Regions from separate parts of the Pseudomonas sp. UF-293 genome, predicted to be linked through region 2. Evidence: riboswitches for the same ligand, from Rfam matches in the RefSeq annotation. Region 2 holds a riboswitch; each other region holds the start of a gene.
The links. Region 2 has a riboswitch for cobalamin ahead of cobO (cob(I)yrinic acid a,c-diamide adenosyltransferase). Riboswitches for the same ligand answer to the same signal wherever they lie in the genome.

Region 1 (7,286 bases), on a different contig from region 2:
TGCCGCAAGTCATCACCGCGTGGATTGCAGTGATTCTGTACCGCTTCGAAGTCAATCTGCGCTCGGCCACGGTGCTCGGCATGGTCGGCGCTGGCGGCCTGGGGTTCGAGCTGGTGAGCAGTCTCAAGCTGTTCAAATATCAGGAAACCGCGACCTGCATCATCGTCATCACCTTCATGGTGATCGTCGCCGACGCCATCTCCAGCCGCCTGCGCGCGGCGATCCAGAGCGGTTCGGCGCACTAGCGTACAGCTGCTATCGGCTGAACCGATTCAAACCTGCGAATTATCGATTTGAGCCGTTGTCGACGGGCGCTGAGTATGGCGCCACACGACCACAACAAGAAGGATTCACCATGACTGCCCGCTTCCAGAACCCCGTCGATACCCGTTTCGGCTGGGGCAGCCTGCAAGACCTCGCCGCCCTCACCGAACAGCAGACCGTGGCCCTTGTGACCTTTCCAGAAGCGCGTGGGCTGGGGCTGGTCGATCGCCTGCAAGCCTTGCTCGGCGAGCGTCTGGTCTATGTGTTCGAAGACGTTCAGCCCAACCCGGACGTCGCCCATCTGCGCAACACTTACGAGCATTTCTGGCAGCATGCAGGGGCTTGCGACGTGGTGCTCGCGGTCGGAGGCGGCAGCGCCATCGATACTGCCAAAGCGTTGATCGTCGGTACCGAATCCGGCCGTTTCGATGAATTGTTGAGCCTGCTGGCGACAGGCAAACCATTCACCCCGGCCCGTTGCAAACAACTGATTGCCGCACCGACTACTGCCGGCACCGGCAGCGAAGTCACGCCGTGGGCGACGATCTGGGACAGCGCCAGCCAAAAGAAATACTCGCTGCACCTGGACTGCACCTGGCCACGGGTAGCGATCATCGATCCGCAACTGATGCTCACTGTGCCGGCCAGCGTCACCGTCTCTACCGGGCTCGATGCGTTGTCTCATGCGTTGGAGGCGATCTGGAACGTCAACGCCAACCCGGTCTCGGACACCTTCGCGATTTCCGCGATCGAGGACATTCTGGAATGCCTGCCGCGCCTGCACAAAGATCTCTCCAGTCACGAGTTGCGCAGCCGCATGGCGCTCGCTGCGCTCAAAGCCGGACTGGCGTTTTCCAACACCAAAACCGCGCTGGCGCATTCGATTTCCTATGAGATGACCTTGCGCCACGGCTTACCCCACGGCATCGCCTGCTCCTTCACCCTACCAATGGTTTTGGGTTTGGCCTGGGGCCACGACGCCACTCGCGACCGTACATTGCAAAGGGTATTCGGCGCGGACCTGGGCAAAGCCCAGCAGCAGTTGCGCGAGTTCTTGCACAGCCTCGGGGTGAAGACCGAGTTTGCCGATTACGGCGTTTCGGCCAAGGACGCCGAAGCCATCATCCAGCTCGCGATGCAGGGCGCGCGCGGCAAGAATTTCATCGGTTCGCAAGCCGCCTGACGCCTGATAACACCGAGTCACCCAAGCACCGCCAGCGGCATGCAGCCGCGGTGATTTCCTGTCGCACCATAAAAGAGTGCACCCCGCCGACGACACCCGACGGGAACCGACAACAATAAGGAAAAGATCATGAATCGTGCCGAAACAATGCCTGGTCTCGCCGAACGTTCTGCCTCGTTCCGGGTCGCCCAGTGGCGCATGCTGCTGGCGGCGATGTTCTGTTACCTGTTTTTTTACACCGGTCGGCAGACCTTCGGTTTTGCCATTCCGGGGATTCAGGCCGAGTTCGGTCTGAGCAAGGAAACTCTCGGCTGGGCCTCTGCGGTGATGCTCTGGGCCTACGCGATTGGTCAGGCGATCAACGGCAACCTCGCCGACAAATTCGGTGGTCGACGCATCATGACTCTGGGGGCTGTGCTGTCCTGCACGACAAACTGGGTGACCAGTTTCGCCAGTGGTTTCACCAGCCTGATTCTGCCGTGGGGCGTCAACGGCTACTTTCAGGCCTTGGGCTGGGCGCCGGGCGGTCGGCTGATTGCCAATTGGTGGGCGGCGGGCGAGCGCGGCAAGGTGTATGGCTTCTACACTTTCGCCGCCGGCTGCGCTTCGGTTCTGTCTTACGTCACCTCTATCGTCGTGCTCGAAGTACTGCAACTGGAATGGCGCTGGATCTTCCGTTTGCCGGTGCTGCTGATGCTCGCCGGTGGGATTATTTTCTATCTGGTTGCACGCGAACGCCCACAGGATCTGGGCTTCGAACCGGTGGGTGATACCGGTGTGGCCAACGCTGACGACAAACATCAGGAAGCGGCACAGGGTGAAGTCGAATCCTCGGCACAACGCTACAAAGCCGTACTGAAGAACCCTCGCCTGCTCATCGCCGCGCTGTCACTGGGCTTTCAGAACGCGGCGCGCTACGGCTTGATCGTCTGGGTGCCGGTGCACTTTCTAGGCGCTGACTGGAAAAGTGGTGACGGCATGATCGATCCGAAATGGATCACCGTCGCCCTCCCCGTCGGCATGGCGGTTGGCGCGTTGAGCAACGGTTGGGTGTCAGACAAGTTGTTCGGCTCCAAGCGGTATCTGGCGATCATGCTTTATATGTTGCTCGGCGCCGCGACCAGCCTGTGGATGTGGAGCCTGCCCCCACACAGCGTCATCGGCCTGATCGCCCTGTTCCTTTGCGGCTTTTTCGTATACGGCCCGGCGTCGAGTTTCTGGGCGCTGTGCCCGGATCTGGTCGGTGCCAAACGCGCCGGTACGGCGACCGGAATCATGAACTTTTCCTCCTATCTGTTCGCCGGATTGGCCGAGCCATTGATCGGTCGTTTGCTTGACACTACAGCAAACACGTCTCTCATCTTCATAGTGGTCACCAGCGCCTGCCTGTGCAGCGCGGCAGTGGCATTGTTCATTCGACGCTGACGGGGCTTGCATGTACCAGTATCACAAGTGGTTGCGTTCGTTTCATGCGGTAGCCAAGACCGGCAGCTTCACCCTTGCTGCCGAGTACCTCTGCGTCGGTCAGCCGACCGTCAGCGAACAGGTCAACGCACTGGAGAACACCTTCTCGGTCGAACTGTTTCATCGCCGTGGCCGCTACATCGAAATGAGCGCCGCCGGGCACAAGCTCTATGCGATCACTCAGGGGCTGTTCGGTCAGGAGGATGAAGCCGTGCAACTGTTGCAGAGCTTCAAGCAGCGCAAGACCGGCATGCTGCGCCTCGGCGCGGTGTCACCGCCGATTGCCATGAATCTGACCTATGAGCTGATGCAGCGCCACCCGGATATCGAACTGGAAACCTCGTTTTCCTCGGAAAAGGACACCCTGGCGCGGTTGTTCAACTTCGATATCGACGTGGCGATTCTGGCCTTGTCGGAATTCGATGAGCGCTTCCACACGCGGCTGTATCACCGTTATCCGATCATCGCCGTGGTCCGCGACGACCATCCCTGGGCCGGTAAGACGCAGGTTCACGTCAGTGAAATCAGCGGCGAAAACTGGGTGATGCGCGAATCCAGTGCGCGTACCCGGCAACTGGTGGAAGAAAGCTGCAAACGGCTCGATATCGAGCTCAATTGCGTCATGCAACTCAACAGCCGCGAAGCCATCGTCCACGCGATCGTCAAAGGCATCGGTATCGGTTTTGTCTCGGCCGTGGAATACGCCGAGACCCCGGGCACCAGGCCGATCACCTTTGTCGATCACCCGTTCTTCATCGAATACCACCTGTGCTGCCTCGGCATCCGCAGGAATCGGCCAGTGATTGCCGAACTGTTTGATGCGAATCCACCGCTGACCTGATCAGCCCTGCCCCTTGAACCGCCTACCTCATTGTCGAGGGACGGCCCACGCTTACCTGAAAACGGAGATTGACCATGCAGTACCAACAACCGACTCATCTGCAAGCCGCGATCCTCGACTGGGCCGGCACCGTTGTCGATTTCGGCTCGTTTGCTCCGACGCAGATTTTCGTCGAAGCCTTTGCCGAGTTCGGCGTCGCCGTGTCGCTGGAGGAAGCGCGCGGGCCAATGGGCATGGGCAAGTGGGATCACATCCGCACCCTGTGCAACCTGCCGCAGATTGCCGAACGTTACCGCGCGGCGTTTGACCGCTTGCCGAGTGACGACGATGTGACGGCGATCTACGAACGCTTCATGCCGTTGCAGATCGAAAAAATCGCCCTGCATTCGGCGTTGATTCCGGGTGCACTCGAGGCCATTGCGGCGTTGCGCGACAAGGGTTTGAAAATCGGTTCGTGCTCGGGCTATCCGGCGGTGGTGATGGCCAAGGTCGTCGGACTGGCAGAGGAAAATGGCTACGTCGCCGACCATGTCGTCGCCACCGATGAAGTGCCCAATGGCCGTCCATATCCGGCGCAGGCGTTGGCCAACGTGATTGCCCTGGGCATCAATGACGTGGCCGCCTGCGTCAAGGTCGACGACACCTGGCCGGGAATTCTCGAAGGGCGCGCCGCCGGCATGTGGACGGTGGCATTGACCTGTTCCGGCAACGCACTGGGCCTGACCTATGAGCAATACAAGGCGTTGGCGTCGGATCGACTGGCGGTAGAACGCGCGCGGATCGGCAAGATGTTCGCCCCTTCGCGCCCGCATTACCTGATCGATACCATCGCTGAACTGCCTCAGGTGATCGACGACATCAATGCGCGTCTGGCCCGGGGTGAAACTCCGCAAGCCAGCTGAGTCGGCCCTGACCGTGATCGTTCCCGCGCTCAGCGTGGGAACGATCCCATCACTCCCTTGAACTGCCGGAAGCAAGGTTGGCGTGACAGCAGACGCCTGCTGCTAATGCTCGTCGCGATAGATTGGTCTCCCCTTCAGCGGCTCGATCGACTACCATGCCGCCGCCGGTTTCCACACGGAATTAATAGGGAATCCGAAATGCTTGCACAGCATCAATCGGAACTGCCCCCGCAACTGTAGGTGCCGAGCCTGCTCCTTGACTGCCACTGGGTGAATCCCGGGAAGGCCGGAGCGTGGCGATGACGCATCAGTCAGGAGACCTGCCGGCACAGTGACTGACTAACCGGCGGGGTGTCCGGGAAGGACATCGTGCCGTGCGCGTTTTTCAATGCCGGCCTTGCGCAGTTTCCACGACCGCGCCCGAGGTGTGTTTCCAACCGTACCCGCCCGCTCACGTACGGTTCCCCTGGAGACTGCCCCATGCTGCTGCCCCGCGTTGCCACCCTGCTCACCGCTTTGAGTCTTTGCGCCCTGGCGCAAGCGGCGCCGACTACGTATCCGCTGACCGTCGAAAACTGCGGCAGCAGCCTGACCTTTCAGCACGCTCCTGCGCGCACGGTGACCATCGGCCAGGCCGGTACGGAAATGCTTTATGCCTTGGGCCTGGGCGACAAAGTCGTCGGTACTTCGCTGTGGTTCAACGATGTGCTGGGCGCATACAAAACGCAGAACGACAGGGTCGAGCGTCTCGCCGACAACGAGCCAAGTTTCGAAGCGGTGATCGGCAAACGCCCGGAACTGGTCGCCGTCGAGCTGGAATGGATGGTCGGCCCGCAAGGCGCGGTCGGCACCCGTGAGCAGTTCCATGAACTGAAGATTCCCACCTATCTGCTGCCCTCTGATTGCGAAGCCAAGGACAACCTCGTCGGCTCGGACGGCACGCGGCTGGCGCCGTTCCGCATCGACAGCATCTATAAAGCCGTGAGCCAACTGGCGGCGATTTTCGACGTGCAGACGCGTGGCGAGCAGCTCAATGAGCAGCTCAAAGCCAGCCTCGCACAGTCGATCGCCACGGCGACAAAACCGCAGCGCAAAGACGTCAGTGCACTGGTGTGGTTCTCCAGCGCCGAGATGGACATCGAGCCGTTCGTGGCTGGACACAAAGGCGTTCCCGATTTCATGCTCAGCACCCTCGGCGTGCGCAACGTCGTCGAGTCGGATGAAGAATGGCCGACCGTCGGCTGGGAAACCATCGCCAAGGCCAACCCGACGTTTCTGGTCATCGCGCGCATGGATCGTCGGCGTTTCCCGGCTGACGATTATCAGAAGAAACTCGCCTTTCTGCGCAGTGATCCAGTGACGCGCAACATGGACGCGGTCAAGCACAACCGCATCATCATTCTTGACGCCATGGCCATGCAGGCCAGCCTGCGCACCTTCGACGGCCTCGCACAACTGGCCACGGCCATCAACGGCTACGACCTGTCGCAATGAGCAGACGCCTGATCCGTTTGCTGCTGGTTCTGTTGACGCTATCGGTCGCGCTGATCGGCGGCGTGGCCATTGGTGAGACTTCAATCGAGCCGAGCGTGGTGTTGCAGGTGCTGGCCAACAAGCTGTGGGGTGCCGGTTATGTGCTCGACCCGATCGACGAAGGCATTGTCTGGAACTATCGCCTGACTCGCGCTTTGGTCGCGGCGGCCTGCGGCGCCGGTCTGGCGACATGCGGGGTGATTTTGCAGTCGCTGCTGCGCAATCCGTTGGCCGATCCGTATCTGCTGGGAATTTCCGCTGGCGCCTCGACCGGCGCGGTGATGGTCGCGCTGCTTGGCGTCGGCGCAGGGGCGATTTCATTGTCGGTGGGTGCCTTTGCCGGTGCGGTGACGGCGTTCGTGCTGGTGATCCTGTTGGCGCGGGTCAGCGGCACGGCCAGCGGCACCGGACAGATCATTCTCGCCGGGATCGCCGGCTCGCAATTGTTCAATGCCCTCACCGCGTTTCTGATCACCCGCTCGGCCAGTTCGGAACAGGCGCGCGGGATCATGTTCTGGCTGCTCGGCAATCTCGGCGGCGTGCGCTGGCCGTCGGTGTGGCTGGCGGTCCCAGTGGCCTTGCTCGGGTTGGTCGTTTGCCTGTGGCACCGGCGGGCGCTGGATGCGTTTACCTTTGGCGTGGATTCGGCGGCATCCCTCGGCATTCCAGTGCGACGTGTGCAAATTCTGTTGATCGGCTGCGCCGCGCTGGTGACGGCGGTGATGGTGTCGATCGTCGGCTCGATCGGCTTTGTTGGCCTGGTGATTCCCCACGCCGCGCGGTTGTTGCTCGGCACGGGGCATGCGCGTCTGCTGCCCGCCAGTGCACTGGGCGGCGCGGTGTTTCTGATTGCCGCCGATGTGCTGTCGCGGACCCTGATCAAGGGTCAGGTGATTCCGGTCGGCGTGATCACAGCGCTGGTCGGCGCGCCGGTGTTCGCCCTGATTCTGGTGGGCCGGAGATCGGCACGATGAACGCGGTATTGAGTTGTGCGAGCGTGGGCTTCAAGGTGCGTGGCGCCGAGTTGCTTAACGGTGTCAGTCTCGACGTTCAGCGCGGCGAGACGCTGGGCATTGTCGGCCCGAACGGTTCGGGGAAA
Region 2 (7,286 bases):
TGATCGTCACCGCGTTGATGCTGGTGCTGGTGCCGATGCTCGCCAAGCAGTTGCTGCGCCTGTACGAGCTGGCGCCGCAGATGCTTGACTGGTTGCAGCACACCGCTGTGCCGTGGGCGCAAGCGAAGCTCGGCTTGTCGGACGGCTTCTGGAAGTTCGACAAGGTCAAGGCTGCGATCAGCGAGCACATGGGCCAGACCACTGACATTGTCGGCGTGGTGCTGAGTCAGGCCACCGCCTCGAGTCTGGCGCTGATCGGCTGGCTGGCAAATCTGGTGTTGATCCCGGTGGTGAGCTTCTATCTGCTGCGCGACTGGGACGTAATGATGGGCAAGATCCGCAGCCTGCTACCCCGTGATCGCGAAGAGCGCGTGGTTTCGCTGGCGGGTGAATGCCACGAAGTGCTCGGTGCGTTCGTGCGCGGGCAGTTGCTGGTGATGGTTGCGTTGGGGGTGATCTACGCGGCCGGCCTGATGATCGTCGGTCTGGAGTTGGGGCTGTTGATCGGCCTGATTGCCGGGCTCGCGGCGATCGTGCCGTACATGGGTTTTGTCATCGGCATTGGCGCGGCGCTGATCGCCGGGTTGTTCCAGTTTGGTGGCGATCTGTACCCGATGGTCGGGATTGTCGCGGTGTTCATGGTCGGACAGGCGCTGGAAGGCATGGTGCTGACACCGTTGCTGGTGGGCGATCGGATTGGTCTGCACCCGGTGGCGGTGATCTTCGCGATCCTCGCTGGCGGCGAGCTGTTCGGTTTCACGGGCGTGCTGCTGGCGCTGCCGGTGGCGGCGGTGATCATGGTGCTGGTGCGTCATGTCCACGATCTGTACAAGGATTCCGAGATCTACAGCGGCGTCGACGAACCCGAGCTGTAATGGCGCGGCCAGCCCGGCGCTTGGCCGGGCTGGCCCGTGTCGTGCAGGCGAGGGCGCCAGAGAATCTGTCAGAAAACCGCTGCGTTAACGCAAACCTTTGATTTTGCTTGGAGTCTGTCGCATTGTGCGCTCAGCCTCACGGGTATAAACTTCGCAAACTTTACACAGAGGCCACTAACGGTTCCTTTGAACTGTTCAGTCAGCATGAAACCGATTCAGCTGCCCCTAGGTGTGCGTCTGCGTGACGACGCCACCTTCATCAACTACTACCCAGGCGCCAATGCCGCTGCACTCGGCTATGTCGAGCGTCTGTGCGAAGCCGACGCCGGGTGGACGGAGAGCCTGATCTATCTGTGGGGCAAGCACGGCGTCGGGCGCACACATCTGTTGCAGGCGGCGTGCCTGCGCTTCGAGCAGATGGGTGAGCCGGCGGTGTATCTGCCGTTGGCCGAGTTGATGGATCGCGGCGTGGAAATCCTCGACAACCTTGAACAGTACGAGCTGGTGTGCCTGGATGACTTGCAGGTGATTGCCGGCAAGGCTGACTGGGAAGAGGCGATGTTCCATCTGTTCAACCGTCTGCGTGACAGCGGTCGGCGCCTGCTCATCGCTGCGTCCACTTCGCCACGCGAACTGCCTGTGAAACTCGCCGACCTCAAGTCACGCCTGACCCTGGCCCTGATCTTCCAGATGCGCCCACTTTCCGATGAAGACAAATTGCGTGCGCTGCAATTGCGCGCGTCACGTCGCGGGTTGCATCTGACGGATGAAGTCGGGCACTTCATTCTGACGCGTGGCACGCGCAGCATGAGCGCGCTGTTCGATCTCCTCGAGCAGCTTGATCAGGCTTCATTGCAGGCGCAACGCAAGCTGACCATTCCCTTTCTCAAGGAAACACTCGGCTGGTAGTAGTGGGCTTTTGCCAGCTTTCAGGCGCCAGAAAACCCGCGTATCTGCGGCGATCCACCGGCTAGGCGAGTTACGCGCTTAGATGTAAACGCGAAACCGGGAAGTCACATAAAGTTCGATTGAATTTGCAAATGAGGACGATAGCGGGCATAGTCTCGGCTTCTTTACAACTATCAGCCACGGTCGTGCCCATGCTAAAGCGCTTCGCACCCCTCGTGCCTCTCGCACTCGTTACCCTGTTATTCGGTTGTGCTGCTCATTCTCCGGTTCAAGAGCCGCCGCAACAGGTCAAGAATTCTGCTACTGCCCAGTCTTCCGTTATTTACCAGGAAGAGCTGGATACCGAAAAAGAACTCAACCAGTTCAACGGCAGCAAGCCTTATCAGCTGCCTGTCCTGGCTGACAGCATCCTCGAACGCGGCATGTCCCTGATCGGTACCCGTTACCGTTTCGGCGGTACCTCTGAAGCCGGCTTCGATTGCAGCGGTTTCATTGGTTACCTGTTCCGCGAAGAGGCGGGCATGAATCTGCCGCGCTCCACTCGCGAAATGATCAACGTCGATGCGCCGCTGGTTTCGCGCAGTAACCTTGAGCCGGGTGATCTGCTGTTCTTCGCCACCAATGGTCGTCGCGGTCGTGTCAGTCACGCCGGGATCTATCTGGGTGACAACCAGTTCATTCACTCCAGCAGTCGTCGCAGCGGCGGTGTTCGCATCGACAGCCTGGGTGACAGCTACTGGAGCAAGACCTTCATCGAAGCCAAGCGTGCACTCGCCATGGCGCCGACTGTGGTCACCGCTCGCAAGTAATCCCGATGTCGCTGCGTTCGCGGCGACAGCACGGTGCGGCAAAGGAGTAGACGTAAACTTTACAAGGTGAAGTTAAAGTCTTACTTGAAGTTTGCCGCGTAGCCGCTAGAATCCTGAATCTATATTGATGGCAAACCGCCTGCGTGATGACGCAGGCGGTTTTGTTTCTGTCCATTCGACAGAGAAAGCCGCAGCCAGATCAGGATGTTCTGCTTATGACGATGTCGGCCCGCCTCACCTTGATCCTTTGCGCCGCGCTGCTCAGCGCCTGCGCCAGCCGCACACCGCCGCCAGCCCCCGTGGTTCGCGCGCCAATCGTGTTCGCCCCTTCCCAGGCTTTTTCTCCTGTTGCTGAAGACGTGCTGTTCCGCGCCCTCGGCCTGGTCGGCACGCCGTATCGCTGGGGCGGCAATACGCCAGATTCGGGCTTTGATTGCAGTGGTCTGATCGGTTTCGTCTACCGCGACGCGGCGGGAATTTCGCTGCCACGCTCCACCCGGGAAATGATCGTCATGCAGGCGCCGAATGTCGGCAAGGAAGGCTTGCAGACGGGCGACCTGATCTTCTTCGCCACCAACGGCGGCTCGCAGGTCAGTCATGCGGGGATTTACGTCGGCGAGGGGCGCTTCGTGCATGCGCCGGCCACGGGCGGCACGGTCAAGCTCGACAGTCTGTCTAAGGCTTATTGGCAGAAGGCGTATCTGAGCGCCAAGCGGGTGTTGCAGCCGGGGCAGTTGGCGCATAACCCGTAGTAAAAATCGCAGACATTCCAATGTGGGAGCGAGCCTGCTCGCGAAAGCGGTGTATCAGCCAATTCAATGGAGGCTGACACTACGCATTCGCGAGCAGGCTCGCTCCCACAGTTGTTTCAGGTCACATTCAACATCACTTCGTGGCCGAAACGCGCCACACCTTGTTCCCGACATCATCCGCCACCAGCAAGCCACCTTGCTGATCGATCACCACGCCCACCGGGCGGCCCAGCGCGTTTTCGTCCTTGTCGAGGAAGCCGGTCAGCACATCCACCGGTTGCCCGGTCGGCTTGCCGCCAGTGAACGGCACGAAGATCACTTTGTAGCCACTGTGCGGTTTGCGATTCCACGAGCCGTGCTGGCCAATGAACGCGCCTTCCTTGAATTGCGCCGGCAGGCTGTTGCCCTCGGCGAAAGTCAGACCCAGCGAAGCCGTGTGCGGGCCGACGGCGTAATCCGGCGCGATGGCCTTGGCCACCAGATCCGGATTCTGCGGTTTGACTCGCTCATCGACGTGTTGCCCGTAATAGCTGAATGGCCAGCCATAGAAGCCGCCGTCCTTAACCGAGGTGATGTAGTCCGGCACCAGATCGCTGCCGATTTCGTCACGCTCGTTGACCGCTGTCCACAATGCGCCGCTGGTGGGTTCCCAGGCGAGGCCGTTGGGGTTGCGGATACCCGAGGCGAAGATCCGGTGATTGCCGGTTGCGCGATCGACTTCCCAGATCGCGGCGCGGCCTTCTTCCTGATCCAGACCGTTTTCGCCGACGTTACTGTTCGAGCCGACGGTGACGTACAACTTGCTGCCGTCCTTGCTGGCGATGACGTTCTTGGTCCAGTGGTGATTCAACGTGCCGCCGGGCAAGTCGACAACTTTGATCGGTTGGGTCTTGATCTCGGTGGCGCCCGGCTCGTAATTGAAACGCAGCAGGCGGTCGGTGTCGGCTACGTACAAATCGTTGCCAACCAGCGTCATGCCAAACGGCGAGTTGAGATTCTGCAGGAACACCGTGCGGGTTTCTGCGACGCCATCGTGGTCGGCGTCGCGCAGCAGGGTGATGCGGTTCGGGCTGGGCACGCCGGCGCCGGCCTTGCCCATGACTTTCTTCATCACCCAGCCGCGAATGCCTTTGCTGTCGTCAGGCTTGGGCGGCGCGTTGGTTTCCGCCACCAGCACATCGCCGTTTGGCAGCACATAGAGCCAGCGCGGGTGATCAAGGCTTTCGGCAAACGCGGCGACCTGGGTACCGGCCACTGCGGTCGGTTTCGTGCCGTCCGGCCAGCCCACCGCCGGGGCGATGTTGACTGTCGGGATCAGCGTCTTGTTCGGTTCGGGCAATTTCGGCGACGGGCCGGTGCCGTCGGAGACTTGCAGGCTGGAGGTTTCACCGCAGGCGGCGAGCCCGCCTGCGACGGCGATGATAAGAGCGAGTTGGGCCTTGCGCATTGCTGATCTTCCCTATGAATGCATTCCTAAACATAGAGGAGGGCGCAGGCCCGATGGTTCAACTGCTCAACCGCGGGCTTCCTTGAACAGCACGGCGATGCCCGGATGATAGTTGCCCGCGTCGCTGTGCAATTTGCGATAGGCGTAGGGGAAATACCAGGCCAATGCGCAGGTGTGTTCCTTTTGCAGGTCGTCGACCATGTCCTGCAGTTCTTCGGGGCTGGCGCTGTGCTGGGCTTTTTGCGGAGCGACGAAGAGGCAGCCGAGCTTCAGGTCGCTGGCGTAGCTGATGCGTTTGGCATCCACGGTGATGTCGAGCAGGGCCAGGGTCAGGTTGAGGCTGTTGACCCGTGGCCAGCGTTGCGTGGCCTGAATGAACGCGCGGTCTTCGGCGCCGGCAATCAGCAGGTCCGCGCGGGCATTGCGCTCGCCTTCTTCGTTCTGTTTGCGCGTGGCCGTGTCGGTCAGTGTGACCATTTCCGCCATCCACGCCGCTGCCGAGAGCAGGCCGAGATTGGCTTTCTCGTCGTGCCAGTACGGCGTGTCGTTGTCGCCGCGTACTGTGTTGTAGCGATCGATACAGTCAAACCAGCGTTCCAGCACCGGGCGCAGAAATTCCAGGCGCGGGTTGCTGATGATCATGCCTTGCATCGTCGTCATCCTTATTGTTGTAGTGGGCTTTTTGGAAAAAAGCATGGCTCTTTGATATCACTTGTCACAGTCTGGCACAAGATTGCCGCTGCACAATTGATCAGCGGCAGTTATTCGCGCCCGAAGCGCCTCTTCAATTGACGCTCCACCCCCAACCCTCTAACCTTCGCCGCTTGTTTCAGGTGCTCTGTGGCCCCGCGTCGACAGAGTGAAACAGGGAAGCCGGTGAGGGTGGACTTCAAGCGAAGCCACGACGATCCCGGCGCTGCCCCCGCAACGGTAAATGAGTGAAAACTGCGCCTTGAGCCACTGCCTCGAAAGAAGCGGGAAGGCGCGCAGTCAGGCGAACCGCCGCTCATGAGCCCGGAGACCGGCCTGATCCATCTCAGCGGCATCACGGTGGGCGATGCCAGGCTTTTTGCCGTCTATTCTTGTGCCTGCCCGCCGTTATCCAGCCTCAACGGAGAGCTCCCCCATGACTGATTCCCCCGAGCGTGACGAACGCCATCTGGCGCGCATGCAGCGCAAGAAAGCCGTGATCGACGAACGCATCGCCAATTCGCCCGACGAGTGCGGCCTGGTGCTGGTGTTGACCGGCAATGGCAAAGGCAAAAGCAGCTCGGCGTTCGGCATGCTCGCCCGTGCCATGGGCCACGGCATGCAGTGCGGCGTGGTGCAGTTCATCAAGGGCCGCAACAGCACTGGCGAAGAATTGTTCTTCCGCCGCTTCCCCGAGCAGGTGCGTTTCCACGTCATGGGCGAAGGCTTCACCTGGGAAACCCAGGATCGTCAGCGCGACATCGCCGCAGCGACTGCCGCTTGGGAAGTCTCGCGCGAATTGTTGCGCGACCCTTCGATCGGTCTGGTGGTGCTCGATGAATTGAACATCGCCCTCAAGCACGGCTACCTCGATCTCGATCAGGTGCTCAGCGATTTGCAGGCGCGTCCGCCGATGCAACACGTGGTCGTTACCGGTCGCGGCGCCAAGCCGGAAATGATCGAGATGGGCGACACAGTTACCGAAATGGGCATGCTCAAACACGCCTTCCAGGCCGGAATCAAAGCGCAGAAAGGCGTCGAACTTTGAAGCAATCACGTCACTGCCCGGCGGTGCTGATCGCCGCGCCGGCCTCCGGTCAGGGCAAGACCACCGTCACCGCAGCGCTCGCCCGATTGCATCGCAATCAGGGGCGCAAAGTCCGCGTATTCAAGTGCGGGCCGGATTTTCTCGACCCGATGATCCTCGAGCGCGCCAGCGGTGCACCGGTGTATCAACTGGACATGTGGATGGTCGGCGAGCAGGAAAGTCGCCGGCTGTTGTGGGAAGCCGCCGCCGAGGCCGACCTGATTCTGATCGAGGGCGTGATGGGCCTGTTCGACGGCACGCCATCCAGCGCTGATCTGGCGCGCCACTTCGGCGTACCGGTGCTTGGGGTGATCGACGGTACCGCCATGGCGCAGACCTTTGGCGCTTTGGCCCTGGGCCTGGCGAAGTATCAGCCGGACTTGCCGTTCGCTGGCGTGCTGGCCAACCGCGTTGGCACCTTGCGCCACGCGCAATTGCTCGAAGGCAGCCTCACCGAAGGTCTGCGCTGGTACGGCGCACTGTCCCGCGAGACCGGCATCGAATTGCCGAGCCGCCACCTGGGCCTGGTTCAGGCCAGCGAATTGAATGATCTGGATCTGCGTCTCGACGCGGCCGCCGATGCGCTCGCCAGCAGTTGCCAAGTTGCACTGCCACCGGCCGTTGAATTCGCCGCGCCTGACGTCATTGACGCCGAGCCCTTATTGAAAGGTGTGCGCATCGCCGTCGCCCGCGATGAAGCGTTTGCCTTCACCTATG
Region 3 (7,286 bases), on a different contig from region 2:
CCTTGCGGGCAAGCCTCAATCACGAGAAGTTCGGCCACCCCATCCACCGCTCCGCCGATCGCCACGGCTACGTATTGCTCGCCTGCTGTGAAGCGGATGACCCGGTGCTTTTCAACGCGGCGATTTCCAACCCACCTTTCAATACCCAAGGACAGGTGCAATGAGCAGAGACGAAACGCTGTACCACATCGATGGACCGATCAGCCCTGACTTTCCGCTGATCTCGTTTTCAACCAATGTGTACGACAATCCCGCAGACATCCTTGGCTCGATCACTGATCTGGCCCGGCACTTCAAGGCAGTGGAGTTTGAAATCGGCGAGGACGCCGAACAGGTGTTCTGGTCTCTCGACACCGGGCAGCGCGCTGAACTTGCCCGGCAGATTCACCACTTCATCCAGCACAAAGGCATCACGCTGACAGTGCATGCCGGGTGGTGGGGGCGACAGTACAACCTGTGCTCTGCGGATCAGGCCGAGCGTGCCCAGGCCGTCGACTGCCTGAGCGCAGCCGTGGAGTTCTCGCGCGCGGCCGGTGCGACCAGCGTGACTTTTCATCCCGGTTACAAGGATCATCTGGAAAACGCTGAATTGCTCGACAACCTCATCGCGTCCATTAATCAGGTCAAGGCGCGTTGCAACACGACGGGCATCGCTTTGTGTTTGGAAAACATGGGTGGCCAGCGTCCGAAGTTCCCGGTTTTCACAGTCGAGGAACACTTGCGTTTCCATCGCGAGACCGGTTGCTTCGTGACCATCGACGTAACGCACCTCTGCTCGCTGATGCCCTACGGCGAAGATTTGTTCGCAGCCATCGCCACTTTGGCACCGGTGACCCGCCATCTGCACATTGCCGACCTCAACGACACGCACCACCAACATCTGCCAATCGGCGAAGGCAATCTGCGCTTGAGCGACGTGCTCAATCGCTTCGCGGTCAATGGCTATCGAGGCGTGGCGGTGGTGGAGGAATTCATTCCGCGCTTTTCCACCGAGTATTACCTGGAGAAGGCGCTGGCCTACAAACAAGGCGTAGAGACCTTGCTTGCCGACGCGCGACAGAACACCCATGCCGGCTGAATCCAGTCTGGCGAAAGCTGGATCACAGAGCGAGATAGCGACGGGCATCCGCGACGCGCTGCCCTTCGTGTTCTCGCTGTTGCTGACGTTCACACTGATCGGCATGCTCGGGCGCCGTCATGGTCTGGAATTGCCGGCGATGGTGGTGTTCAGCGGCACGGTGATGGCCTCGCCGTTGCAACTGACGCTGCTGGAGACGCCCGCGCACCTGCTCAATGCCTTTGGCGTGCTGGTCTCGGCGCTGAGTATCAACCTGCGTTTTCTGGTATTCACTCTGAGCCTGAAATCCAGCCTCGACGGCCCGGTCAAAGCGTTCATCCCGGCGCTGGCGGTGATGGCCAATGCAGCCTTCACGCTGATGTCGATTCGCAAGGAGCAGCAATCGATCAGCCGTCCGTACGCCAACACTGTGTGTTTTTTGCTGTATGGCGCCGCTCTGCTTGGCACCATGGCCGGCTACTGCTTCGCCAGCCTGGCCGACAATGCCTTGATGGATCACGCCAACGTGGTGATCGCGATCTTTCTCAGCGCTTCGCTGGGCAAGATGGCCCGCGACCGTCAGAGCTTCCACGGCCAATGGATTGCCGGCCTGGCCAGCGTTGCAAGCTTGTTATGGCTCGGCGAAATCAGCCTGCTGCTGGTGCTCGCCGTCACGGTACTGACGAGTTATGCCTATGACCGACCCTAGTACGTTCTGGCTGTACGTGTCGATTTGCGCGCTGGTGTCGGCAATCTGTCGTTTGCTGCCCCTGGCGGTCGACGTCGAACGGCTGTCCGGCGGTGCGCGCACGTTCATTGACCGACTGGGCAAATACACCTCGGTGGCGATGCTGGTGAGTTTGCTGGCGGCAGCGCTCTATCCCTTGGCCAGCCAGCACGCAGAGAACCTGCCGTGGATGGCGCCAGTGGTGCTGGCCTGGCTGCTGAGCCTGACGCCACTCAAGTCCTACTACGCGTTTCTGATCGCTTTGGCGCTCTACGTGCTGCTCGTAATGCGCTAGCGGTCGATTGACGACAATCGCCGCCCATGTTCTCCTGCACACCTTGTTACGGGTGCCCTTCACAGGGTGAAACGGGAAACCGGTGAATCATGTGCTTTACTCAAAGCCATGTCAGTCCGGTGCTGCCCCCGCAACGGTAAGCGAGCGAAGCGTCAAATCCACTGTGCCCCGGCATGGGAAGGTGACGCTTGCAGGTCGGCGACAAGCCAGCCCCTCGCAAGCCCGGAGACCGGCCCGCAACATCCAGCGCGCACCAGCGCCGCTGACCACAAACAAACCCGCGGTGGGCGGGCGCTGTTCGAAATCCCTGCGTGCCCGGCTCGCGGGGTTTTTCATGCGCTCTGTTTACCCGCTGACATTTCAGAGGGAAGCGCTATGTCGATCATCAGCAATACCGTCAGCCACACTGACCACATCTCCAGCAGCACCACCCTGGGCCAGCGCGTAGCTGCCGCCCTCTTCGCCTCGATCCTCGGTGCCAGCCTGGTCTGGTTCGCCGGTTTCTCGCACATCGAAGCGGTGCACAACGCCGCCCACGATACGCGCCACAGTGCCGCGTTCCCGTGCCACTGAGGCCTGCCGACATGATCAAGCGTATCGCGCAAACCGCAGGATTCACCGGCTTGCTGGCCGCCCTGCTCCTGACTTTGCTGCAGAGTTTTTGGGTCTCGCCACTGATTCTTCAGGCCGAAACGTTCGAGAAATCCGAACCGGTCGCGCAAGTCCACGAACATGCTGCTGGCACTGCCGCCCACAGCCACGATGGCGAAGCCTGGGAGCCGGAAGACGGCTGGCAGCGCGTGGTCTCGACCACTGGCGGTAATCTGGTGGTGGCGGTGGGTTTCGCCTTGATGCTCGCCGGCCTGTACACCCTGCGCGCGCCGACCAAGACCTCGCAAGGCCTGCTCTGGGGTCTGGCCGGTTATGCCACGTTCGTTCTCGCACCGACGCTGGGGCTGCCACCTGAATTGCCGGGCACTGCGGCTGCTGATCTGGCTTCTCGGCAGATCTGGTGGATCGGCACTGCCGCTTCGACCGCTGTCGGTCTGGCGTTGATCGCCTTCAGCCGCCACTGGCTGATGAAGCTTCTCGGCGTGGCGATTCTCGCCGTGCCGCATGTGATCGGCGCACCACAACCGCAGGTGCATTCCATGCTCGCGCCAGAGGCACTGGAAACCCAGTTCAAAATCGCTTCGCAGTTGACCAACGTCGCGTTCTGGCTGGCCTTGGGCCTGATCAGTGCGTGGTTGTTCCGCCGCAAAAGCGCAGGCCAATATCAGGCATGACCGATGACCGCGCAGCGCCGACCCTCGTGGTCGGCCTCGGCTGCCAGCGCGGCTGCCCGGCCAGTACGTTGCGCGCGTTACTCGATCAGGCGTTGCAGGCGCATCGCATTGAACTGCGAGCAGTCAGGGCTTTGGCCAGTATCGATCTCAAACGCGACGAACCGGGTCTGCTGGAACTGGCCACACAACTGAACCTGCCACTGCAGTATTTCAACAGTGCCGAGCTGGCGCCCTATCAACAGCGTCTCAGCCATCAATCGCAGATCGCCTTTGAGCGCACCGGCTGCTACGGCGTGGCGGAAAGCGCCGCGCTGGCGCTGGCCGAGCAACTGATTCAGGCACCGGTGAAACTGCTGATACCCCGGCAGAAATATGCGCAGGCCACGCTGGCCTTGGCTGGCGCCGGTTAAAATCCCGATAATCCCCGCCATCGATCATGAGCACACTTCATCTGAGGTGCGGCTGCGCTTCTTACCAAGGATTCAACGATGACCGTCTACTTCATCGGCGCCGGCCCCGGCGACCCCGAACTCATCACTGTCAAAGGCCAGCGCCTGATTCGCAACTGCCCGGTGATTATCTACGCCGGTTCGCTGGTGCCGACGGCGGTTCTGGAAGGTCACCAAGCCGAAATCGTGGTCAACAGCGCTGAGCTGCACCTTGAGCAGATCATCGATTTGATCAGGAGCGCCCATGCCAAAGGCCAGGATGTGGCCCGTGTGCACTCCGGAGATCCAAGTCTGTACGGAGCGATTGGTGAGCAGATTCGCTATTTGCGTGAGCTGGGCATTCCTTTCGAGATCATTCCCGGCGTGACGGCTACAGCGGCATGCGCAGCGCTGCTCGGCGCCGAGTTGACCTTGCCGGACATCTCGCAAAGCGTGATTTTGACCCGTTACGCCGACAAGACCGCGATGCCGGCCGGCGAAGAACTGGCCAGTCTGGCGCAGCACCGCGCGACCATGGCGATCCACTTGGGGGTCAATCATCTGGAGAAGATTCTGTCTGAACTGCTGCCGCACTACGGCGCGGATTGCCCGATTGCCGTTATTCACCGCGCGACATGGCCGGATCAGGATTGGGTGGTTGGTACGTTGGCGGACATTGCCGACAAGGTCGAGGCCAAAGGCTTTCGACGTACGGCGTTGATTCTGGTCGGGCGGGTGCTGGGCAGTGAGGTGTTCAGCGAGTCTTCGCTGTATCGCGCCGGGCATGCACATCTTTATCGCCCTTGAAGGCGCTTTGGCGAGCAGGCTCGCTCACACATCGGATTGCATTTCTTTGTGGGAGCGAGCCTGCTCGCGAATGGGCGGCAAATGTTGCCCATAAAAAAACGGCGCTCACGGGGCGCCGTTTTTCATGTTCGCAGCGAACGCCTTAGTAGTAGGCGTTTTCTTTCTGCGTATGGTCGGTCACGTCGCGAACGCCCTTGAGCTCAGGAATGCGCTCGAGCAAGGTGCGCTCGATGCCTTCCTTCAAGGTTACGTCGGCCTGGCCGCAGCCCTGGCAACCGCCCCCAAACTGCAACACGGCAATGCCGTCCTCGACCACATCGATCAGGCTGACCTGACCGCCGTGGCTGGCCAGCCCCGGGTTGATCTCGGTTTGCAGGTAGTAGTTGATGCGCTCGTTGACCGGGCTGTCGGCATTGACCATCGGCACTTTGGCGTTCGGCGCCTTGATGGTCAGCTGGCCGCCCATGCGGTCGGTGGCATAGTCGACAACGGCGTCGTCAAGAAACGCTTCGCTGAAGGAATCGATGTAGGCAGTGAAGCTTTTCAGCCCCAGCGCGGTATCTTCAGGCTTCTCTTCGCCCGGCTTGCAGTAGGCAATGCAGGTTTCGGCGTACTGGGTGCCAGGCTGGGTGATGAAGACGCGGATGCCGATGCCCGGGGTGTTCTGCTTGGAGAGCAGATCGGCCAGGTAATCATGGGCGGCGTCGGTAATGGTAATAGCGGTCATAAAAACTCCTCGCAGGCTTGGGCGCAGTTTACGCCAATCGGCGCGGCTGACAAAGTCCTAGTATTTTTGTCAGGAAAGAATCTCGGCACACGCCGGCGAATGCTCAAAGGTTCTCGTACCGGTTCATATCCAGCACACCCTCTTCCACCGGATCGGTTTCGTGGATGTACTGGCTCAGATCATGGAAATACCGCCAGAACTGCGGATGACTGCGGCGAATGCCCCAGCGTTCGACGATTTTTTCGAAGCGATTGGCATCCCTGGCGTTCTCCATGGCATCGACAAACGCCGGCACCTGCTCGGCCGGTACGTTGAACATGAAGTTCGGGTAACTGGTGAGTACGCCCGGATAGACAGTCAACGTGTCGAGCCCCGGCTGATAGCGCCGCGACTCACCGAGCAGAAACGCCACGTTGCTGTGCGCACGGTTGCGCAGCAGGCTGTAGACCTCGCGCTTGCCGCTGGCAGTTTCGACGCGCAGCAAGGTCGCCTCGGGCAACTGGTCGATGACTTTCAGCCCCGCTGCCGGTCGCGAGGCCAGACGGCTCAAGGCCTGCTCGGCGTTCTGCAATGCCGGATCGATATTCGGCCGTGAGCAATAAGCGCCGTCGCAGCGATTGATCGGGTCTGGCCGCGCGTTCAGATCGCCGTAGCGCGCCAGCAATTGCATGGCGAAATCGCGTTTCGGGTCATTTTCGTCGAGTTTCAATGCGGTCGGTTTGTCGTCGTCGATGGCTTCATAGTCCAGCCACATCTTGAACTGACCGCCATCCTGATACCAATCGTTGAGGTAGTCCTCGCGCGAGTCGGCGGGCATCAGGCGCAGGAAGTTCTGTTCGGCACCGTTGCGGATCAGGTCGAAATACAGGCGAGTCTGCGCCTGATGGGAGACGTTGCCGAACACATCGAAGTTGACCGCTAGCTGGTAATAGGTGCGCTCGAGCAGCGGATAGTCGAATAGCCACATGGTTTGCGGCACTTCACCGATCAGGCCTTTAGTCACCGAAGCGCTGTCGAAATGGCGGAAAATGCTCAGCAAGGCGTTGTCGTTGCCGGCCCACAGCGTCGACCAGCTCGGCGCCGGCAGATCGGCGTAGCTGTCACGGCGCAGTGCCTCGTATTCGTTGCGCTTGTCACGGTAGTTGCGCCACAGGCTCAGCACGCTGCCGACATCGTCGTTCTGCCCCGGCATTGCCAGCAGCGGCGTGGCCTGGCCACGGTAGTTCGGGTCAGTGATGTAGAGGTCATGTTCCGGGGCCTGGAACAGCGCCCAGAAGTTGTCGCGAATCACGTCGGTCGCGATCTGCCCACGGCACACCGGCCCGCGAATGAAGGTGCGGACGAAGTATTCGGCGTTATCGAGCATGAACTGATAGCGCGCCTGCGCCGGAATCGCTTCGAAGGTGGCAAACGGATTGGCCCGGCTCTGCGGGCCGTAGCCCGGCAGCGCGTTGACCTGCCAGTTGCCGCTGTAGAACAGGCTTTTGATGCGGGCCATTTTCGCCGCGCTCAGCGGGTAGGTGATGTGCGTCTTGTGCACGATCACCCCCTGCACTGGCCACAAGCGGTAATACACCTGCGTGCCCGGATCGTCGTTGGGACGGCGAGTGGCGATCAGGTCGATCGGTTGGCCGCTCGGCGTACGCGAACGCACCCACTGGAAATAATGCCCCGGCTCACCATCCTTGAAATAGATGTGCGCCAGGTACCAGTGCTCGAACAGCCAGCGCCCGACCAGACTCTGCCGGGCACCGGGGGCGTTGAGCAGGTTTTCCCACTGCAGAATTTGCATGGCCTCTTTGGCACTCGGCGCCTGGCTCTGCTCGTCAATCGGCGCGCCAGACGCCAGCCAGCGCTGCAAGGTCTGGTATTGCTGGTCGGTCAGGCCAGTGACCGCCAGCGGCATGCCCTCTTTCGGGTGCACCCCGGCATACGCGTCAAATTCGGCGGGCATGGCGC
Region 4 (7,286 bases), on a different contig from region 2:
TTTCACGGAAGTTCAGCACGCTGGTGAAGCGGTGCTCGTGCAGCAACTGTTGCGTCAGTTCGACCAGTTCGGCCGTCAGTCCTTTGGAAAAGTCGTACAGCGCGACCGGCGAAATCCGCTTCGCGTCGGCAATCTTGCTGGTTACGCGGCTGTCGGCAATCAGCAGTGGTTTGATGCCCTCGGCCAGCAGGCCCTCGTACTCGCCATCACGGACGTTGCCCAGAATCAGGCAGGCTGGCGCGCTCATTGGCGACTCTCCCGGTCGAAGCTGTAATGAACCTGATTCAAACGCTGGCAAATATGTGCCAGGCGGATGCGGTCGATGCCATTCGCACCACGGTTCAGGACGTTACGGATGATTTGCGCCAATGCCTCGAGATCCTCTGTGGTGATGCCCAGACGAGTGATTTCCTGAAGCCCGAAGCGCAGGCAGTCGCGACCGTTCACTTGCTTGTTGTTGACTCGGATGCCCAGCTCATTGAGCTGCTGCGCCGCTTGCCTGGCCTGTTCACCTTCGAGCAGCAGCAAGTGGGTGTCGGTGGGGTGCAGTCTCCAGCCTGGCATGTCGGCCAGCGCGTCGTGCAGTTGCTGGCTATTGGCACACATGCGCCGGGCGTAGGCCTGGCCGAAACACTCGGTTTCGATGAGGGTGACGAACAGTTGCAGCAAACCGGGCAGATTCGGCGATGACACCAGCCCGCCGCTGAGCGTTTGCTCGATCGACCGCGCCAGATCGGCGCGGCGCGTGACGATCAGCGCCCGGTGCGGACCGGCCATGGATTTGTGGGTATTGCCTTGCAGGATGTCGGCACCTTCGTCGAGCGGATTCGGGAATGCCTGACCTGCGATCAGTCCCAAGGTGTGTGAGGCGTCATAAAGAATCAGGGTGTGCTCGAGGCCGCAGCGGTCGAGTAACGCGCGCAACGGCTTGATAGCGATGGCGCGGATGGTCAGGCCATGATCGAGCAGCACTGCCGAAGGAGGCGCAGCGAGTGACCGAACGACCTGCTCGAAATACGCCAGATCGATTTGCCCGTCTGTTGTCATCCGGCAATAAACGCTGTGCCTGCCGATTCGTCGTACCAGTGGGCCAGTGGCGAAATGCCCGCCACTCTCGGGGGCCAGCGACACAATGGTGGCCCCTGGTTCAGTCAGGGCAGCCAATACGCTCAAGGTGCAATGGACGCCGGATAGCACGCGGTATTCGACAAATGGCGCGTTGAACATTGCCTGCGCGGCTTGCTTTGCCAACGCCTTCAATGTTTCGACTTCAGGAAAATGTTCGACCTGCATACCGTTGAATTCGGCGGCGTAGCGCTGCCCTTCAATGGCCTTGGCATTGAACAGATAGCGCTCGTAGTGGCGGTTTTGCCCGAGCGTTCGCGCAGTATCCGACAAGACGTTTTCATTGGCCGTCAATGACAAAGTGCAAGTTCGTCTGGACCAGGCTTGCTGGAACTGCTTCAGAATAAAATCATGTGTGCCAGGCATGGCAATGGGAAGTGCATGATTTGAATGATTCATTAGTAGTCCGCCAGGTCGAAGTCGATAATCAACATGTCGCGGCTGCCGCGATCGGAATGAATGCCTGATGTTTGCAAGGCAGAAACTTCGTGCGTAAGTATTCGGTCATTCAGGACGATAGTTTCCAGATAGTCCGTAAGCGTTGCGCTGAACACACAGCCGCGTTCGTCATGAAATACCCGGCTTTCGCCGCCGATGACATGCTGGCGATCGATCAGGTGTTGAAAAACAAAGTCATGCCCATCACGATGCCGGCCCTCAGGCGTGGCGTGCCCGTCAGTGCCTGGATCGCAGAGAATGCGGAACTGGTGGCAGGTCACCAGCCAGTCGCGCCGCCCGACCGTCAACTCCATGAGTGCCAGATCGGCGGCCAGCAACGAGCGCAACACTGCGGACTCGATGAACGTCGCTTCGCTGCGCTGGTAGGTGCGCTGGACGCCGCCCAGTAGCGGGTTGTGCGCTTCGGTCTGAAAGAAGTGGCAATCGGGCAGCGGCGCCCACTTGCCTTCGCGGTGGCGATATTCGAATTTGCAGATGCGCCTCTCGCGGCTACCGTGCTGCACGCTCAAATACGTATCTGCGCACAAACGCTCCCAGGTTGCATTGAAATTGCGGAACTCTGTTTGGCCAAGCGATGCAAGTTCGGCCGATGGATAATCGTAACTGTGCGCGTAGTGGCAATTAACCAGTAATTCGGAAAGTTGTTTTAATACGGCTGCGTCTGATTGCCGTAATGCGTTGCCAGCACTCATGGTGCTGGCTCGCTGACAGAGTGGGTATGAAAAAACAGGATTGAACGCTGACGAAAATCAGGCATGCCGAAAATCCTTTTATGTGTGATTCATAATCCGTATGAATATTTATAGTTCATATCTTGTTTCGATTTATCAATTTTGTTTTTGTAAAGAAATGTAATTCGTTGGATTAATGGCTCTGGTTCAGGCTTTAGCGTGATTGAGTTATTAGTGTGTGTATTTATGTATGTAGGAAATAACTTACAAGTAACTGAGGGCGGTTCGACGTATATATATGAAAGTTCATCTCCATATAACGAGATCGTTGCAGATGTTGACCCGCCCCCCGGGCATGCGTAGCCTTGCGCTTTCGAGGTTCTTCGGCACTTGCCGAAGCTAAGAAGGGAACGCGGTCGAAGCCGCGGCTGCCCCCGCAACTGTGAACGGTGATGTTCGTTGCCACGCCACTGCCAGCTCAACCGATGAGCAGCGGGAAGGCGCAGCGAACGCCAGGCCCCGCGCCTGAACGCCGTCAGCCAGGAGACCTGCCTCGTCACAGATTCTCACTACAACCGGGCGGGGTGATCCGGTGGCGAATGCTTCCGGCGTGCACGCGCGCTGCCGGTTCTCGTCCCGTATGCCCGCCGCTTGCCAAAGGGCATACCGATGAAAACACTGGCCAAACTCCCCGTCACCATCGTCACCGGTTTCCTCGGTTCGGGCAAAACCACGCTGCTGCGGCACATGCTCGACAACGCTCAGGGCCGGCGTATCGCGGTGATCGTCAACGAGTTCGGCGAGCTCGGCATCGACGGTGAAATCCTCAAGCAATGCACCATCGGCTGCACCGAAGAAGAGGCCAGTGGCCGCGTTTATGAGCTGGCCAACGGCTGCCTGTGCTGCACGGTGCAGGAAGAATTCTTCCCGGTAATGCGCGAACTGGTCGCCCGTCGCGGTGACCTTGATCACATCCTTATCGAAACCTCCGGTCTGGCTCTGCCCAAGCCGTTGGTGCAAGCCTTCCAGTGGCCGGAAATTCGCAGCGCCTGCACCGTCGACGCTGTCATCACCGTGGTCGACAGCCCGGCTGTTGCTGCTGGTACGTTCGCCGCGTTCCCGGATCAGGTCGATGCCCAGCGCAAACTCGATCCGAACCTCGACCACGAGTCGCCGCTGCACGAATTGTTCGCCGATCAACTGGCCAGTGCTGACCTGGTCATCCTCAACAAAGCCGACCAGACCAGCCCGGAAGATCTCGCTCGGGTACGCGCTGAAGTCGCCGAAGAGCTGCCGCCAGCGGTGAAAATCATCGAGGCCAGCAACGGCCGCCTGCCGCTGGACGTGCTGATCGGTCTCGGTGCCGGCTCCGAGGAGCACATCGACAGCCGCCACAGTCACCACGATCACCATCACGACGGTGATGACGACGATCACGATCATGACGCCTTCGACTCGATCTCCATCGAACTGCCGCAAGCCGATGAAAGCCTGCTGCTCGATGCTCTGACGCAACTGGTGGTGCAGCACGGCATCCTGCGCGTCAAAGGTTTCGCCGCTATCCCGAGCAAACCAATGCGCCTGCTGATCCAAGGCGTCGGGACACGTTTCGACAAGCATTTCGACCGCCAGTGGGGTGCCGAGGAAGCGCGCGTCACGCGCCTGGTGCTGATCGGTCAGGAGCTTGATGCGGCACAGCTCGAAGCGCAATTGCGCGCTGCGCTCAGCGTTTAAGCCATGCACCTGCTCAGGACCCAGCCTGGCGGATTCGTCTCGGACGACAACATTGCCGACCTCGGACAAACCCCCGCCGAGCTGGTGATCCTGTGCAGCGGCGATTCCAGCCTGGCGCTGCTCGCCGAGGCTGCGCAGCAACTGCCCGATGATTATCCGAGCCTGCGTCTGGCCAACCCGATGCAGGTGCAGAATCATGCCTCGGTCGACCTGTATGTCGACGAAGTGCTGCGCCACGCCAAGGTCATTCTGATCTCGCTGCATGGCGGCATTGCCTATTGGCGCTACGGCGTCGAGCGGCTGGTCGAGTTGTCGGAGCGCGGCGTACAGCTGATCCTGGTGCCCGGCGATGACCGCCCGGACCCCGAGCTCAGCGACTTGAGCACAGTCAGCGCCGAAGTGCGCGATCGACTCTGGCAATTTCTGCGTCAAGGCGGCATGGGCAACGCGCTGGATTTCTTCCGTTGCCTGGGCAACCAATGGTTCGCCCGCGATTACCCGTGGAGCGAACCGCACACCCTGCCGCGCACGGCGATTTATCACCCACAGAAAACCAGCGCAGCCCTGAGCGATTGGCAAACCGAATGGCGACCCGCTCAATCGGTGGCGGCGCTGTTGTTTTATCGCTCGCATTTGCAAGCGGCGAACACCGCTTTCATCGATGTGTTCTGTCAGCGTTTGCAGGCGGCCGGACTCAATCCGCTGCCGATCGCGGTGGCGAGTCTGAAAGAAGCCGGTTGCCTGTCGGCGGTCGAGGATTGGCTTGACGAGGTCGAAGCGGGGGTGATCCTCAACACTACCGGTTTCGCTCAGTCCAGCCCCGAAGCGCCGCATCTGCGCCCGTTCCGCCGCAACATTCCGGTGATTCAAGCCATCTGCGCCCAAGACAATGAGCCCGGCTGGCGCGACAGCGAACAGGGCCTGGGGCCGCGCGATCTGGCGATGCACATTGCCTTGCCGGAACTTGACGGGCGCATCATCAGCCGACCGATCAGCTTCAAGGATCTGGCCTGGCGCAGCGAGCGCAGTCAGTCCGATGTGGTCTGCTATCGCGCCCAGCCCGAACGCATGGATTTCGTCGCCGAACTGGCGCGGCGCTGGATCGCTCTGGCGCGTGTGCCCAATGGCGAAAAACGCATCGCGCTGATCCTCGCCAACTACCCGACTCGCGACGGCCGTATCGGCAACGGTGTTGGTCTCGATACGCCGGCGGCGGCGCTGAACATCCTGCGTGCTCTGCGCGACGAGGGTTATCCGATCACCGCTGAGTTGCCCGATAGCGGCACCGAGCTGATCCAGCAACTGCTCGGCGGCGTCAGCAACGACCTCGACAGCCTCGATCTGCGCCCCTGTCAGCAGAGCCTGGCGATGGACGATTATCTGGCAATGTTCAACGCGCTGCCGGAGGCAAATCGTGTCGCGGTGCAAGAGCGTTGGGGGGCGCCACACAACGATCCGATGTGCCGCGACGGTCGCTTGATGATCGCCGGTCTGCGTTTGGGTCTGACCTTTGTCGGCATTCAGCCGGCCCGGGGTTATCAGGTCGATCCGAGCGCGGTGTATCACGACCCGGATCTGGTCCCGCCGCACGGCTATCTGGCGTTCTATTTCTGGTTGCGCAACACCTACGGCGCGCACGGCGTGATCCACGTCGGCAAGCACGGCAATCTCGAATGGCTGCCGGGCAAAGGCGTTGGCCTTTCGGAGAATTGCTGGCCGGACGCGCTGCTCGGGCCGCTGCCGAATATCTATCCGTTCATCGTCAACGACCCGGGCGAGGGCGCCCAGGCCAAACGGCGCACGCAAGCGGTGATCATCGACCACCTGATGCCGCCACTGACCCGCGCCGAAACCTATGGGCCACTGCGCAATCTGGAGTTGCTCGCCGACGAGTATTACGAGGCGCAACTGCTCGATCCACGCCGCGCCCGTGAGTTGCAGCGCGACATTCTGCAACTGGTGCGTGACACGCAGATCGACCGCGAATTGCAACTGGATGCCGCGCTGGACAGCGATGCCGATGCGGCGATCTGGTTGCCGCGTCTGGACACTTATCTCTGCGATCTGAAGGAATCGCAGATTCGCGATGGGTTGCACATCTTCGGCGAATCGCCGAGCGGGCGCTTGCGCATCGACACGTTGCTGGCGTTGCTGCGCATCCCGCGCGGTGACGGCAAGGGCGCGCAGTCGAGCTTGTTGCGAGCGTTGGCCAAGGCGTTTGAGTTGGGCTTCGACCCCCTGGATTGTGCGTTGGCAGATCCTTGGAATGGCCCGCGGCCGACCGAGTTGCAGGCCGTCAGCGAAGAAGTCTGGCGCACCGCCGGCGACACCCGCGAGCGCCTCGAATTGTTTGCCGCAGACCTGATTTCCCAAGCACTGAATGTCCCCTGTGGGAGCGAGCCTGCTCGCGAAAGCGGTGCGTCAGGTAAATTATTGTTGAATGACACACCGAGTTCGCGAGCAGGCTCGCTCCCACAAGGGCCGGGTTGGGCTGAGGTTGATTCGATACTCGATCATCTGCGCGAAGTCGTCGCTCCACGTCTCGACGCCTGCGGGCCGGCCGAAATGCGCGGTCTGCTCGACGCCTTGAACGGTCGTTTCGTCCCCGCCGGCCCCAGCGGCGCGCCCAGCCGTGGCCGCCTTGATGTGCTGCCCACCGGGCGCAACTTCTACTCGGTCGATGTACGCAACCTGCCGACAACTACCGCGTGGCGCATCGGATTCCAGTCGGCAACGCTGATTCTCGAACGACACTTGCAGGATCATGGCGATCACTTGCGCCAGTTGGGCTTGTCGGTGTGGGGCACCGCAACCATGCGCACCGGTGGCGATGACATCGCCCAGGCCATGGCGCTGATGGGCGTGCGTCCGGTCTGGGCCACGGGCAGTCAGCGCGTGGATGATTTCGAAATTCTGCCGCTGAGTCTGCTCGATCGCCCGCGTGTTGACGTGACACTGCGGGTTTCGGGGTTTTTTCGTGATGCCTTTGCCAATCTGATCCGCCTGTTCGACGCCGCCGTGCAAGCAGTGGCCGCGCTGGACGAGCCGGACGACTTGAACCCGCTGGCCGCCAAAGTGCGCGCTGAACGTGAAGCGCTGCTGCAATCGGGCGCCGATGAGGACACCGCGCGGCGTCAGGCCGGGTGGCGCATCTTCGGCGCCAAACCGGGGGCGTACGGCGCCGGGGTGCAAGGCGCTATCGACGGGCGCCTGTGGCAAACCCGCGAAGACCTCGCGGAGGTCTACCTGAACTGGGGCGCCTACGCCTATGGCGGCACTGACGAAGGTACGGCCGCC

Region 1: it holds a riboswitch for cobalamin, as region 2 does, so the genes downstream of both, AC4IHP_RS14275 (ABC transporter substrate-binding protein) here and cobO (cob(I)yrinic acid a,c-diamide adenosyltransferase) in region 2, are expected to answer to the same signal.
Region 3: it holds a riboswitch for cobalamin, as region 2 does, so the genes downstream of both, AC4IHP_RS08610 (CbtB domain-containing protein) here and cobO (cob(I)yrinic acid a,c-diamide adenosyltransferase) in region 2, are expected to answer to the same signal.
Region 4: it holds a riboswitch for cobalamin, as region 2 does, so the genes downstream of both, cobW (cobalamin biosynthesis protein CobW) here and cobO (cob(I)yrinic acid a,c-diamide adenosyltransferase) in region 2, are expected to answer to the same signal.

What each region holds. Positions count from the first base shown of each region.
Region 1 is NZ_JBSICA010000011.1:37,376-44,661, forward strand. Features, by position in the region: gene phnE (phosphonate ABC transporter, permease protein PhnE) at 1-245, shown strand, start outside; gene psrA (iron-containing alcohol dehydrogenase PsrA) at 356-1,447, shown strand; gene AC4IHP_RS14260 (MFS transporter) at 1,577-2,872, shown strand; gene AC4IHP_RS14265 (LysR substrate-binding domain-containing protein) at 2,883-3,752, shown strand; gene phnX (phosphonoacetaldehyde hydrolase) at 3,827-4,654, shown strand; cobalamin riboswitch at 4,803-4,996, shown strand; gene AC4IHP_RS14275 (ABC transporter substrate-binding protein) at 5,135-6,148, shown strand; gene AC4IHP_RS14280 (FecCD family ABC transporter permease) at 6,145-7,161, shown strand; gene AC4IHP_RS14285 (ABC transporter ATP-binding protein) at 7,158-7,286, shown strand, end outside.
Region 2 is NZ_JBSICA010000032.1:30,923-38,208, forward strand. Features, by position in the region: gene AC4IHP_RS23865 (AI-2E family transporter) at 1-875, shown strand, start outside; gene hda (DnaA regulatory inactivator Hda) at 1,080-1,784, shown strand; gene AC4IHP_RS23875 (C40 family peptidase) at 1,976-2,593, shown strand; gene AC4IHP_RS23880 (C40 family peptidase) at 2,809-3,345, shown strand; gene AC4IHP_RS23885 (PQQ-dependent sugar dehydrogenase) at 3,479-4,792, opposite strand; gene AC4IHP_RS23890 (hypothetical protein) at 4,859-5,443, opposite strand; cobalamin riboswitch at 5,607-5,836, shown strand; gene cobO (cob(I)yrinic acid a,c-diamide adenosyltransferase) at 5,919-6,530, shown strand; gene AC4IHP_RS23900 (cobyrinic acid a,c-diamide synthase CobB) at 6,527-7,286, shown strand, end outside.
Region 3 is NZ_JBSICA010000005.1:159,752-167,037, forward strand. Features, by position in the region: gene AC4IHP_RS08590 (ATP-grasp domain-containing protein) at 1-164, shown strand, start outside; gene AC4IHP_RS08595 (sugar phosphate isomerase/epimerase family protein) at 161-1,078, shown strand; gene AC4IHP_RS08600 (AzlC family ABC transporter permease) at 1,068-1,766, shown strand; gene AC4IHP_RS08605 (hypothetical protein) at 1,753-2,079, shown strand; cobalamin riboswitch at 2,113-2,331, shown strand; gene AC4IHP_RS08610 (CbtB domain-containing protein) at 2,455-2,652, shown strand; gene AC4IHP_RS08615 (CbtA family protein) at 2,664-3,365, shown strand; gene AC4IHP_RS08620 (cobalamin biosynthesis protein) at 3,362-3,775, shown strand; gene cobM (precorrin-4 C(11)-methyltransferase) at 3,854-4,600, shown strand; gene nfuA (Fe-S biogenesis protein NfuA) at 4,743-5,327, opposite strand; gene AC4IHP_RS08635 (fatty acid cis/trans isomerase) at 5,431-7,286, opposite strand, start outside.
Region 4 is NZ_JBSICA010000005.1:150,456-157,741, reverse strand. Features, by position in the region: gene AC4IHP_RS08590 (ATP-grasp domain-containing protein) at 1-247, opposite strand, end outside; gene AC4IHP_RS08585 (PLP-dependent aminotransferase family protein) at 244-1,491, opposite strand; gene AC4IHP_RS08580 (2OG-Fe dioxygenase family protein) at 1,524-2,276, opposite strand; cobalamin riboswitch at 2,615-2,825, shown strand; gene cobW (cobalamin biosynthesis protein CobW) at 2,925-3,989, shown strand; gene cobN (cobaltochelatase subunit CobN) at 3,993-7,286, shown strand, end outside.